Regions from separate parts of the Bacteroides nordii genome, predicted to be linked through region 2. Evidence: riboswitches for the same ligand, from Rfam matches in the RefSeq annotation. Region 2 holds a riboswitch; each other region holds the start of a gene.
What was found. Region 2 has a riboswitch for cobalamin ahead of K8P02_RS11140 (TonB-dependent receptor plug domain-containing protein). Riboswitches for the same ligand answer to the same signal wherever they lie in the genome.
Positions count from the first base shown of each region.

Region 1: linked by a shared signal. The riboswitch ahead of K8P02_RS13355 (anaerobic ribonucleoside triphosphate reductase) and the one ahead of K8P02_RS11140 (TonB-dependent receptor plug domain-containing protein) in region 2 are both predicted to bind cobalamin.
Region 3: linked by a shared signal. The riboswitch ahead of K8P02_RS12475 (TonB-dependent receptor) and the one ahead of K8P02_RS11140 (TonB-dependent receptor plug domain-containing protein) in region 2 are both predicted to bind cobalamin.
Region 4: linked by a shared signal. The riboswitch ahead of accC (acetyl-CoA carboxylase biotin carboxylase subunit) and the one ahead of K8P02_RS11140 (TonB-dependent receptor plug domain-containing protein) in region 2 are both predicted to bind cobalamin.

Region 1 covers NZ_CP082886.1:3,361,115-3,364,392, reverse strand. The annotation lists gene K8P02_RS13355 (anaerobic ribonucleoside triphosphate reductase) at 1-1,866, opposite strand, end outside; cobalamin riboswitch at 2,057-2,246, opposite strand; gene trhA (PAQR family membrane homeostasis protein TrhA) at 2,343-2,993, opposite strand.
Region 2 covers NZ_CP082886.1:2,767,736-2,771,013, reverse strand. The annotation lists gene K8P02_RS11140 (TonB-dependent receptor plug domain-containing protein) at 1-1,711, opposite strand, end outside; cobalamin riboswitch at 1,882-2,090, opposite strand; gene K8P02_RS11135 (DUF5106 domain-containing protein) at 2,222-3,151, opposite strand.
Region 3 covers NZ_CP082886.1:3,098,290-3,101,567, forward strand. The annotation lists gene K8P02_RS12470 (TolC family protein) at 1-618, shown strand, start outside; cobalamin riboswitch at 1,522-1,735, shown strand; gene K8P02_RS12475 (TonB-dependent receptor) at 1,866-3,278, shown strand, end outside.
Region 4 covers NZ_CP082886.1:3,290,091-3,293,368, reverse strand. The annotation lists gene accC (acetyl-CoA carboxylase biotin carboxylase subunit) at 1-1,291, opposite strand, end outside; cobalamin riboswitch at 1,428-1,642, opposite strand; gene K8P02_RS13120 (cation:proton antiporter) at 1,816-3,278, shown strand, end outside.

The sequences.
Region 1 (3,278 bases), 590 kb from region 2:
CATTTCCATCACAGTCTCGTACAAAGTATTCCACGCTTTATCGCTGTGACCATGTCCTTTGCCATAGAGTGCTACCATGGCATTGTGTCCGCCAATGAAGCCAATACCTAATGTACCGCTGCGCAATACATCGCCTACCTCTTCGTTTGGATTCAGGTTGCCGCCTCCTTTCCATACGTCATTGCCCATCATAAACGGGAACTGGCGTGCCAGAGCAGTGCGCTGATATTGATAACGGGCATAGAGCTGATCGGCTACTAAAGTGGCCATCTCATGTACTGATTCCAGGAAAATCTCTTTGGCTTTCATCTCAATGGCATCCGTATTACGCTTGTCTTCAATGATATTTTCTGCCTTAATGCGTGCCTCAATAGCTAAGCGGGGCATATTCAGAGTGGTGAATGAGAGATTTCCGCGTCCTAATGAAGATTTTTCTCCGACAACATTCTCAAATACGCGTGTACGACAACCCATTGTTGCCAATTCATAGCGATAACGTTTCGGATCGTTGGCATCCCATTTCTCGTTTTGGTTGAACGGTGCATCCAGGAACATAAAATTGGGGAATAGTGCCTTGGCTGTTGTACGGCAGGCTTTCAGAAAAAGGTCGAAGTTGGGAGCACTGAAAGTCATGCGCCCTTCCTCTGCTGCTTCAAAATCACTCATTGCCTTTTGATAATCTTCTTCTGAGTAAGATACTCCGTTTTTTACCTTAAATATCTGAATGGGGAATACCGGTACTTCTCCGCGGGTACCGAGCCCTTCGATAGTGGCTGTCAGTAGTTCTTCAATCACCATGCGCCCTTCGGCAGAAGTATCTGTTCCGTAATTTATAGAACTGAACACCACCTGGTTGCCTCCACGTGAATGCATTGTGTTGAGGTTGTGAATAAAGCCTTCCATAGCCTGGTGCGTATCTTTGCGAGTCTGAAAGTAAGCTTTTTCTATGACTCGTGCCAGATGTTCTTTGTCTATATTGATCTGCAGAGCGGTTAGCGCCATACGCAGTGTTTCGCGTTCTAGTTCACTGGTTTTGATAGAAGGAAGGTGTTCTTCTATTAATGCGCGGATCGCTTTTTCTTCTACAGCTGTGTTGCTTTCCATTGCAACGTAGAAACTGATGAATGAACTCAGATGCTTGCGGAATGATTTGCTTACTCCCTTCGCCATGAAGAAGTCGAATGCAGGGATTGCTTGTCCGCCATGCTGCTCATTCTGGTTGGTCTGAAAGATGATAGTGGCGAGTGTTGCATAGCTTTGTATGCTTTGTGGAGTACGGATACTTCCGTTTTTGGTACGGAACCCGCGCTCGAAGAGGTCGTCCATATCATACTGAATACAGGTCGTCGTCTTTGTCGGATAATAATCCAGATCGTGGATGTGAATGTCGCCCAACTGGTGTGCTTCTGCAAATCGTTTGGGTAACAGGTATTTATATGTATAGTCTTTGGTCACTTCCGATGCAAAGGTCATCATCTGACCTGCCGGAGTGTGACTGCTCATATTTGCATTGCTCAGATTTACATCGTTTTTGTCAATGGCTACAATACCATCCATTACGTGTTTCATTTGAGTTTTTTTATCACGTTCTGTATTACGCCATTCGCGGTAGATAATGTACTTTTTGGCTACTTCGGGCCGTACTTTCATTAATTCTTTTTCTACCAGATCCTGAATCTCTTCTACAGTAATAGTGGGATTGGAAAAACGGCTGATGACATTCATGGTAATGTCAGCCACGAGCTGCTGCTCTTCGGTGATGCCGGAGGCACTGAACGCTTTGGTTATAGCGTTCTTAATTTTACTAATAGAGAAATCTTCTCTTTTACCATCACGTTTGATGATACAAATTTCAGCGTAGTTCATAACTTTAACTCCCGAAAGCTTTGTTCAGTTGACAGTGGACAATTGACAATTGACAGTTTTTGGCTGACCAAAAGGCAGTTGACGTTTGACAACTGAGTGGTTAATAAAAATATAGGCGGCAATTAAAATCGGATAAACAGTAATCGCTCACTGCCAACTGTCAATTGTCAACTGTCAATTGTCCATTGTTAATTGTCCATTGGTTCCGGCCGGTCTTCTGACTTATCCCTCCTTCGCACGCCTTCCCACGCATAAAACGCAGTGACATAATGTGCGGATTCTCAGAGAATTACAGCAGCGGGTACTGTCGCCGATTTGCACAGCGTTCCCTTGTGACTAAACCTCTTTTTAGTTCCGGAACCGGGACAAAGATAAGAGATTTACTTATAGGTATAAAGGCTTTTAACATTAAATTTCGGGAAACTTTTCTTTCTTCCTGATACAGAAAGTTTTCCAAAACGGAAAACTTTTAAGATTTATAAGACCATCCAGATTGCTATAATATGCCCTACGCTACCTCCCAGGCAGAAGAGATGGAATACTGAATGCATATAAGGTTTACGAAGAGAATAGAATACTGCACCGATGATGTAAGATGCACCTCCACCTATCAACCACCAGAAAGCAGGTGAAGCTCCCATCTCCGAAAGACAGTTCATTAGTGGTTTCAGGGCTATTAGGATAGCAGCACCCATTCCAATGTAACAACATGTTTCGAGGTTACTGTGTTCTTTCAGTTTCTTGAAACTCAGAATAAAACCTGCAAGTGCGGAGAGCCATACGAAGGTGAAAATTCCCCATCCCCATCCGCCGGCATGCCGCATCACCAATAGTGTAAATGGGGTATAAGTGCCTGCGATATGCAGGTAGATAGCTCCGTGGTCAAATTTACGCAACAATTCTTTTCTCGGTCCCGGTCTGGAAGCATGATACCAGGTTGAACTGATATAGGACGATAACATACCTGCCAGATAGACTGCAATGCAGGTAACTGCCCAGTTCGGCTCACTACCGGTAGCCGCTTTTACCAGCAGGAAGTATCCGGCTATAACTCCCAGCAAAATTCCGGCAGCGTGACTGAGTGTATTAGCGAGTTCTTCGCCATGAGTATATCGATGATTATCCAATGTTGCACATTTTAGCTTTCGGCCGTAAAGGTACTCTATTTTTCTAAAACATTTTCCTGGTGGCAGTTTAAAAATGGATAATAAGGGTACTTGCTCAGATATGAATCTATTTACGATTAGACGATTTACGATGTACGATTGAAGTTACTCTTTTAAAAGCTTGTTTCAGCGCTGTCAGAAACGGAGTAATCCCAATCGTAAATCGTCTAATCGTAAATAGATTCATATCTGAATAGTAACGAAGATTATGGGTATATCTTTTCGGTAGCGGAAGTGCCCCTAAAC
Region 2 (3,278 bases):
CCGGATCGGTCACATCCAGTGCGCGCTGGTAAGTATAGTTTCCGGAGAGATTGATACGCAGTTTCTCCATCGGTTGTAATACTATGTTTCCGGTGACATCCACTCCTTTTATTTCTACTTTTCCCAGATTGGTCATGCTCCACACAAAGATATCTTTTGTGGGGGTAGCGATGATCTTGTCCGACACCTTATTATAATAGGCATCTATGGTTACAGAGAGATAGGGGAGGAACTCAGAGATAGCTCTGTTATATGTAACGCCGATATTGTATTGCCGGGTATTCTCCGGGCGTAAATCGATATTGCCTACTTCGCCATAATATAAATCGTTGAAGTTGGGCAGGCGGAAAATGTCCTTATAGAAAAAGCGAATTCGGAATTCCTCGCTGCTGAGAGGCTTGAATGAAGCACTTACATAGGGAGTTAGTTTACGGTGATTGCCTGCACTGGCTCCTTGCTGAGTTTTTTCATTAATCACTGTAGCGAGTGCCGAAGCTGAAAGCGTCAACCATTCATTTACGTATTTTCCGGCTATTACCGTCAGCCATGAGTAACGTGTAGGATAGGCGAATTCGTGCAGGTTGGCATTAAGGGTATTGATACTTCCGTCTGTAGAGAGTGAAAACGAAAGATTGTCCAACGCCCGGAAGAGTGCCGATGCTGACAGATAGTATTCCTGCTGATAATAACTGTTATCCTGTTTACCTTCTGAGTTATTGTAAGTAGGGTCCAGATAACGCTGGTAACTCCAGTTCCATTTTGCTGAGGTCTGGAACACCCATTGGCGGTTAAATTCCTTTTTGTACTGGCTTTGCACAAAAACGTTCTTATCCCATAAGTGCTGTGCCGCGTAGTCATAATACAGTGAAGTGGCATTGGGCAATCCGCGTGATGATTGATAGTAATATGCTTTCATCCGCCACTGTTCTGTTGCAGAGAAGTTTCCGAATAGTCCGGCTTCGGCACGTAAGTTTTCCACCTGTGTATTCCTTCTTTTCTCGCGGGAAGTCATGTCATTTTTATCACCATAATAGAGTGTGAAAGGATATTGCCCATCTGCTGACATCCATTCGCTATTGGCAGAGAACGCCCATTTCTTACTTATTTTTTGCTCTATCATCAGAGAAGGATTGACCAGCCCCCACGAGCCGGTTTTAAAAGAACCACTGATGTTTGTTTTTTTATTGTCATTGAATCGTGGAGTCAACGTCTGGATATTCAGTAACCCTGCGGATGCAAAAAAGCGTGCAGGTTGGAATATGTTGTCGCTTTGTCCATTGCTGAGCGATAACCGGTCTACATTGTCTAATGAGAAACGTCCGATATCAATTTGTCCCGTTTGACAATCCGTTAAAGTAATACCGTCATATCCTATGGCTGTATGCTGTGCTCCCAGGCTACGTAGAGATATGGTTTTCAGTCCTCCGATACCACCATAATCTTTGATGGTTACTCCTGCGAAATGTTTCACTGCATCAGAAACCTGTAATGCATGCAGGTTTTTAAGTTCTTCTTTAGAAAAAACTTGTATGGGAGCTGTCGAACGTATTTCCCGTGTCTGGTAGCGGTCGGCAACAATCACTTCGGGGATCGAATAAATATGTGTGGTATCCACTTTTTGCTGCTGCGCAGAAAGCAGAGGAATATAGAAAAGGTAGCAGGTAACTGTACCCCAGAGTTTATACTTAATGATCTGTCTCAATTTGTTCATCTCATTAGTTTTGCATTAAAATGTCCGGGCGAAATCCCTTCGGCCGGACATATAAATAAACTTGGCAGAGTTTATTAAAAAAATATACTTTCTCTGAATCAGAGTGGTGAATGAAATGATGGATAGAACTTATCCGGCTCATTAGACTCAACGCTTTTTCCTCGAAAGCAATGAAAAAAGATAGCATGGCAGGTCTTCTGACTTGTTCCTGTTACGAACGCCTTCCCAGGATTTCCCCAGTGGCTAAAGTGGTAGTTGTTCATAACATAATTCATTGGAACTTACAGCAGCGGGACTGTTCAGGATTTACACCTGATTCCCTTTTAATCGCATTCTTCCGAATAAGAAGAGGTTGCGAACCAATGCACGGCAAAGATAGGAAGAAAATTCAGAATAACAAAAATAATGTGGTAATATGCCAATGTGTCAATATGCCAATGTGCCAATTACCATGCGGCGTGGCAGCGCAGCCAATTGGCACATTGGCATATTAACACATTGGCACATTAATTATTGCATTGGCAAATTATCATAGATAGCCTGTATTGTAGCATCTTTCAGTAATACCTTTTTGTTGGCATCCAGTAGATAAAGGGTTGGAATGGCTTTCAGGTCGTAGAGATTTTTTGTTTTGATGGTGAATGATTTATCATATCCGTTAATCCATTCGGCAGGGAATTCACTACGGTGTTTTCTCCATTCATCCAGTTCCTCGTCAGGATAAAGAGAGAGAATGGTTAATTTTTTCTTTTTTATCAATTCGCTTACCATGGGAATACTTTTCAATGCTTCTATTGTTTCCGTACAGGCATGGCAACCGGGATTGTTGATGAATAGGAGGGTGTAGTCGGATTTTATCTGATAGAGCGTACCTTGTGCGCCCGATGCTAATGTATACGTAAAGTCAAGTGCTTTTGTACCTACACGGTTTTTTTGTGCGAGTTCCAATCGAGCCTGTGGGCGAATCTTTTCAGTTTCACTCAGGATAGGAGAGGCTACCATTGCTTCCAATACCGGAATATAAAACTCTTCATTTCGCAACGGTGAGTTTGGATCGTAGAGATATTTGTCTGCTAATTCGGTGATGTGGTCAAACATCTTTCTTTCTACTTCCGTTTTCTGGATTGTTTCTTTCATGACCTCCTGTGCTGTTCTCAGGGGTACATGATTCAGAATGTCGCAATAATCAGCCCAGGCTTGTTCGGTGATGTCCGGATGATGAATATAGTTAGTATCTGCAAAGTTGACATTATCCCAATAATGGCGTACCAGAAAATCAGCCCTTAATTCCGGAGTATTCAGCATAGCGGGGATAGCGGGTAAGGTGAATGTTTTAATACTGTCTTGTGGGATATCAGTAGCCTGACTAGTTGCATTTCCACTTTTGCAGGAACAGAGACAAAGCATAAGAGCAATTGGAAGATACTTTATATATTTCATTTTCCAGAATTTTTATTGTGCTACAAATTTACATGATTATTCTTTCGGGGCAATAAAAAAGCCCGGGAAAGTCCTTTACTTTATTATATGATAACTAAATATTCCTTTTTAGTTAATTCGAAGGCTT
Region 3 (3,278 bases), 330 kb from region 2:
CCCAATACTCCTGTAGACAGTCTGTATGAAATTGGAATACCGTGCGAAGCGGTTACACTCCTTAGCCTGGACGATGTACTGCAACGCCGTTCCGATTACGCCAGTACGGAAATCAACATAGAAAAAAGCGAAGCACAACGAAAGGCCGCCCTTAGCCAGTACAACCCGCAAGTGAACATGTTCCTATCCGGAGGATGGGCTACTGCATCTCCCAACATGGGCTATGACGTTGCTTTCACTCCGATTTTGGGATTAAACGTGAACATTCCTGTTTTCCGCTGGGGCGCACGCTTCAAAACCAACCGCCAGCAGAAAGCATATATTGGTATTCAGAAGTTACAGCAAAGTTATGTGACAGATAATATCAGCGAAGAACTCTCAGCCGCTCTTACCAAACTAACGGAAACGGAACATCAAGTGACTACTGCACAAGAAACAATGGATTTGGCAGAAGAAAATCTCAGTCTGGCCACTTTCTCTTATAATGAAGGGAAAGCGAGTATGGTAGATGTTCTTTCGGCCCAGCTTTCATGGACGCAGGCACACTCAAATCTTATTAATGCACACCTTGCCGCTAAAATGGCAGTAGCCGAATACCAGAAGGTGATAAGCTATTAAGGTGCTTCCCGCACGGGGAGGTACGCCGGGCGATGGCTAATTGAAATGCAGAACGCAGATTTTCACAAAGGACAATAAGTATAAGATGAGGAACAACAGTCTTTTAATCTGCGATCATCCACGTTTCACCAAATAAAAAACTCTGTGCAAGTTCGATTCATTTCGAATTTATTTACGATTAGACGATTTACGATGTACGATTGGGATTACTCTTTTAAAAGCCTGTTTCAGCGCTGTCAGAGACAAAGTACTCCCAATCGTACATCGTAAATCGTCTAATCGTAAATAAATCCAGTTTTGAGCCTAATGGTGTTTGTCATTGCCATCCGTCTCTTTCTCCGGTATTGATAAAGCCCCCTCCCGTAGAGTAACGTATGAAGCCTCGGTATGTAACGTTGTTTTAGATGTACATGTAAAGCAGTAAAACATGTACATGTAAAGCTGTGAAACATGTACATCTAAAGCAGTGAAACATGTACATGTAAAACAATGCTGCTCACCGGGGAAAGGAACGTTCCTTTCTGAGAAAGACAAAGTACAACACCGGGCAAGGCTAACAATACCGTCTATGGGCACCTCCGCCATCGAAAAGATAGGGCCATCATCTTCGTTATTGTATGGTATTTCACCACAGAGTAACACGGAGTTCCACAGAGTCTAAATCTTTATTGAAACGCAGATGATTGCAGATTCCCGCAAAGGGAAACAAATCTAAGATAAAGAACTATAGTCTTTTAATCTGTGTTAATCCGCGTTTCATCAAATAAATAGTACTCTGTGGAACTCTGTGTTACTCTGTGGTGGTTTTTACTCATGTCCATACGTTTTGAATATATCTCGAGTCCTGCCTTCAGAACAAACAAATATTTCCTCCCTTCTCTTTCATTATTACCCAATTAATTTCTAACTTTGCCCCCGCATAGGTTCATCTTCTCCATGCATTCGGAGAAAATGATTAAAAGGGAATCAGGTGAGAATCCTGAACAGTCCCGTTGCTGTATGTTTCATTCAAGCGTAGTAAACACATACTTCATGCCACTGAAAGGCTTTAAGTCGATTGGGAAGGCGTTTACTTACGGAAACGAGTCAGAAGACCTGCCATGCAATACGTTCAATAGCTTTCGAGGACAAGCTATGGATTCAATCATCTGTACACGAGTGATGTGTCACAGAAATGATTATTCATACATAATTGGTACTCTTTAAAGCTATTTGATGGATAAAATAACTATCAAATAGATATATTAATGGGAAATACTACGTTTAAACGGTTCCTGTGTCTATGTGGAATGTGTACTTTAGTTTTGTCCATAAAGGCACAAAGCAAGCTGGACAGTATACAAAGACTGGATGAGGTAGTGGTTACAGCTAAAAAATATAAGGAAGTTATACCTGCACAAATTTTAAAAGGAGAAGAATTGCAGCGATTGAACAGCTTTTCAGTTGCAGACGCTATTCGTTATTTTTCTGGAGTACAAATAAAAGATTATGGTGGTGTAGGCGGACTCAAAACTATCAACATCCGTAGTATGGGGACCAACCATATGGGAGTTTATTATAACGGAATACAGTTAGGTAACGCACAGAACGGCCAAGTTGATTTAGGAAAATTTTCCCTCGACAATATCGAAGAAGTATCTTTGTATAACGGACAAAAAAGTGATATATTCCAATCCGCTCGGGAATTCGGTTCTGCCGGAAGTATTTATCTCACCACCCGCCATCCGAAATTCAATAATGGAGAAACAGCCCATATGATAGCCAAGCTAAAAGCTGGCTCTTACGGCCTTGTCAATCCTGCTATCCTTTACGAACATAAAATCAACGATAAAGTAAGTTCAAGTATCAGTGCCGAATGGATAAGTTCAAGTGGAAAATACAGTTTCCGGTACCGACGTGTTACTCCGGCAGGAGAGCTTGCTTATGACACCACCGCTGTCCGCCATAACAGCGATCTGGATGCCATGCGAATGGATATCGGATTATATGGAACATTCGACACAGGAAAATGGAGTGTTTTCGCTTACCATTATACTTCCGAACGAGGAGTTCCGGGAGCTATTGTGAATAATGTATGGAAACGGGGAGAACGATTATGGGATCGAAATTCGTTCGCACAAGGAACTTATCAACAAGATATCTTGCCTAAACTCAGCACCCGTGTCAATATTAAATACGCCTATGATTTTACACGTTATGTAAACAATGATATATTACTCAAACTAACTAACAATGTTTATAAGCAAAAAGAAATGTATCTGTCATGGGCTAACAAATATTCGCTTAATCCGAACTGGGACGTTTCTTTATCCTACGATTTTCAATGGAATGATTTAGAAGTATTCGACACCGCTAAAGATGTTAATATGGAACACATTTCCAACGCAGCTACCCGTGGGACTCATTGGCTATCACTTGCTACAGCATTTACTCTGGCAGACCGTTTAAAAATGCAAGCCAGTATTTTGGGGACTTTTGTTGACGAAAAAGCCCACCAAGTTGACAAAGCGCCTAATAAAAAGAAACTCACTCCCGGTTTGTTCCTCTCCTATCAACCATTCAAAAAACACGAATTGATATTCAGAGCTTTTTATAAAACAGCTTACCGTATGCCCACATTTAATGACCTCTATTACACGGACATGGGAAATGCTGCTTTA
Region 4 (3,278 bases), 520 kb from region 2:
AGTCGGCAGTATCCATGATACAACGCAGGTAACTGATGTTGTTTTTCACTCCTGTCAGTTTGTATTCGTGGAGTACCCGGCGCATGCGCTCAATGGCGTATTCGCGGGTGGTAGCCCATACAATCAGTTTACCAATCATCGGATCATAGTAGATAGGGATCTCATATCCTTCGTATACGTAGCTATCAATGCGTACACCGATGCCGTTTGGTTCAGTAATCTGTTTGATCACTCCCGGACTGGGCATGAAGTTCATTTCGGTGTCTTCTGCGCAGATACGACATTCAATGGCGTGTCCGCGTTGTTTGATATCCTCTTGTTTTAACTTCAACACCTGATTATCTGCTACTTTGATTTGCTCTTTTACCAGGTCTACTCCCACAACTTCCTCTGTAATCGGATGTTCTACTTGCAAGCGGGTATTCATTTCTAAGAAGTAGTAGTTGCGGTGTTTGTCTACCAGAAACTCAATTGTTCCTGCACCGATATAGTTGACGGCTTTGGCGGCAGCTACTGCCTTTTCGCCCATATCTTTGCGTAATTCGGGGGTTATAAATACCGAAGGACTTTCTTCTACGATTTTCTGGTTACGGCGTTGTACGGAACATTCACGTTCACATAGATGAATTACATTTCCGTGTTTATCACCCAGAATCTGAAATTCAATGTGATGTGGTTCCTCAACGAATTTCTCCAGATATACGGTATCGTCTCCAAATGAGGAGAGCGATTCGCTTTTGGCTGTAGTGTAGGCTTCTTCTACTTCATTAGCATTGTGGATCAGTCGCATCCCTTTTCCGCCACCGCCCATAGAAGCTTTCAGCATTACCGGATAGCCTATTTGGTTGCACAGTTCTACGGCTTCTTCCACGCTTTTCAGGTTTTCCTGCGTACCTGGAACTACCGGAACGCCCGCTTCAATCATTTTGATACGGGCAGCAATTTTATCTCCCATTGCCTCCATCGTTTCCGGATTCGGACCGATAAAGATGATCCCTTCTTCCTGGCAACGGCGGGCGAATGTGGCATTTTCCGATAAGAAGCCATATCCCGGATGTATGGCATCTGCATGGCACATCTTCGCCACTTCAAGGATCTTTTCTATATTCAGATAACTCTCTTTTGATGCGGCCGGACCGATGCAATAAGCTTCATCGGCATAGAGCACATGCTTTGCGGTGCGGTCTGCTTCTGAGAAAACAGCGATACTTGCTATTTCCATTTCCCGACAGGAGCGCATTACTCTCACGGCTATTTCTCCGCGATTGGCAACTAAGATTCTTTTTATCATATTCATTTCTCAATTAAATGCATATACGTATTAGTGCTTTTCCACCCTGTGGACACACTCCACCCGGTGAAAACACAGTATTTCTAAGATTTGGGGCTAAACGGCGATACTTTCTTTCCTAACCCACGAGGTGAGAAAGTATAAATTTTGACTGGCAGGTCTTCTGACTGACTCTCATCTTACAGGCCTTCCCGATGGATTTTTTACCTCCGTCAGTGGCGCGAATCTGGTTAATTTATAAGATGTTCTATAGAGCTTCACAGCAGCGGGACTGTCCGGGAGTTACACCCGATTCCCTTTTAATCTTCATCCGTTGACCACGGATTCCGAACCAAATCGTGCGCAAATATAGAGAATTATTGAATAGGACGAATCTTTTTTGCACGAAAGTTTACTTTTTGTGCAGTCTGAATAAAAAAGCAGGTGTAAAAGCCTGACAGTTGAAACACAATGCCCTCTTTTTTTGTTGTTTTAAATGAGGTACGTGACCTTATGCAAAATAAAAACCTATAAAAATACATTTCATGTCGCATTTACCAACTTTGATTGCCGACCTTGCACTGATATTGATATCCGCAAGTATTATAACTTTATTGTTTAAATGGTTAAAGCAACCTTTAGTTTTAGGCTATATTGTTGCCGGATTACTGGCTGGTCCTTATGTCCATATTTTCCCTACTGTAGGGGATATAGCAAATGTTAATATCTGGGCCGAAATAGGAGTTGTGTTTCTGCTTTTTGCTCTCGGTCTGGAGTTTAGTTTCAAGAAACTTATCAATGTGGGGTCAACAGCCTTTATCACGGCAACTACTGAAGTTATCAGTATGTTGCTGATAGGTTATATGGTGGGATATCTGCTGGGATGGGGTACCATGAATTCTATTTTTCTGGGTGGAATGCTGTCTATGTCATCCACTACCATTATTATCAAGGCTTTCGATGATTTAGGGTTGCGTAGCCAGCGGTTTACAGGTATTGTATTCGGTACACTGGTTGTGGAGGATCTGATTGCTATTCTGATGATGGTTCTTCTTTCTACGATGGCAGTAAGCAAAGATTTTGTGGGTGAAGAGTTGTTGGTAAGTGTGCTTAAGGTTGTTTTCTTCCTGATACTGTGGTTTCTTATCGGTATTTTTATCCTTCCGGCTTTCCTGAAAAAAGCAAAGAAGCTGATGAATAACGAAACACTTCTGATTGTTTCTCTCGGGCTTTGTTTGGGAATGGTAGTGCTGGCTACCTATACCGGATTCTCGGCAGCTTTAGGTGCGTTTATTATGGGTTCTATTTTAGCTGAAACGATTGAGGCGGAACATATTGAGCATATTATACAACCGGTGAAAGATCTCTTTGGAGCAATCTTCTTTGTGTCTGTCGGTATGTTGGTCAATCCGGCTGTATTGGTTGAATATGCCTGGCCGGTTATTATTATTACACTGGTCACCATTATCGGTAAAGCCATATTCTCTTCATTGGGTGTTCTTTTGTCGGGAGAGTCACTGAATATTTCCATCAAATCCGGGTTCAGTTTGGCACAAATCGGAGAATTCGCTTTTATCATTGCCGGCTTAGGTGTTTCTCTCAAAGTACTTGATCCGTTTATTTCTCCGATTATTGTGGCTGTATCTGTTATTACAACTTTCACTACTCCCTATTTTATTCGCCTGGCAAATCCTTTTGCCGAATGGCTTTATAAAGTATTACCACCCAAAGTTCAGGAAATGTTAGCTCGTTATGCTTCCGGTAAAAAGACTGTGAATCACGATAGTGATTGGAAGAAACTATTAAAAAACATTGTTGGCAGAGTCATTATTTATAGTGTATTGCTCACTGCTATCTGGCTATTGTCTGTAAAAACGCTATATCCTGCTGTCAGTGAACTGTTTACTCCTGTGACGATATGGGTCAATTTAGCGATGTGTCTGGCTACTCTTTTACTCATGACTCCTTTTTTGTGGGCGCTTATCTCCAATAAGTACAATTCTTCTGC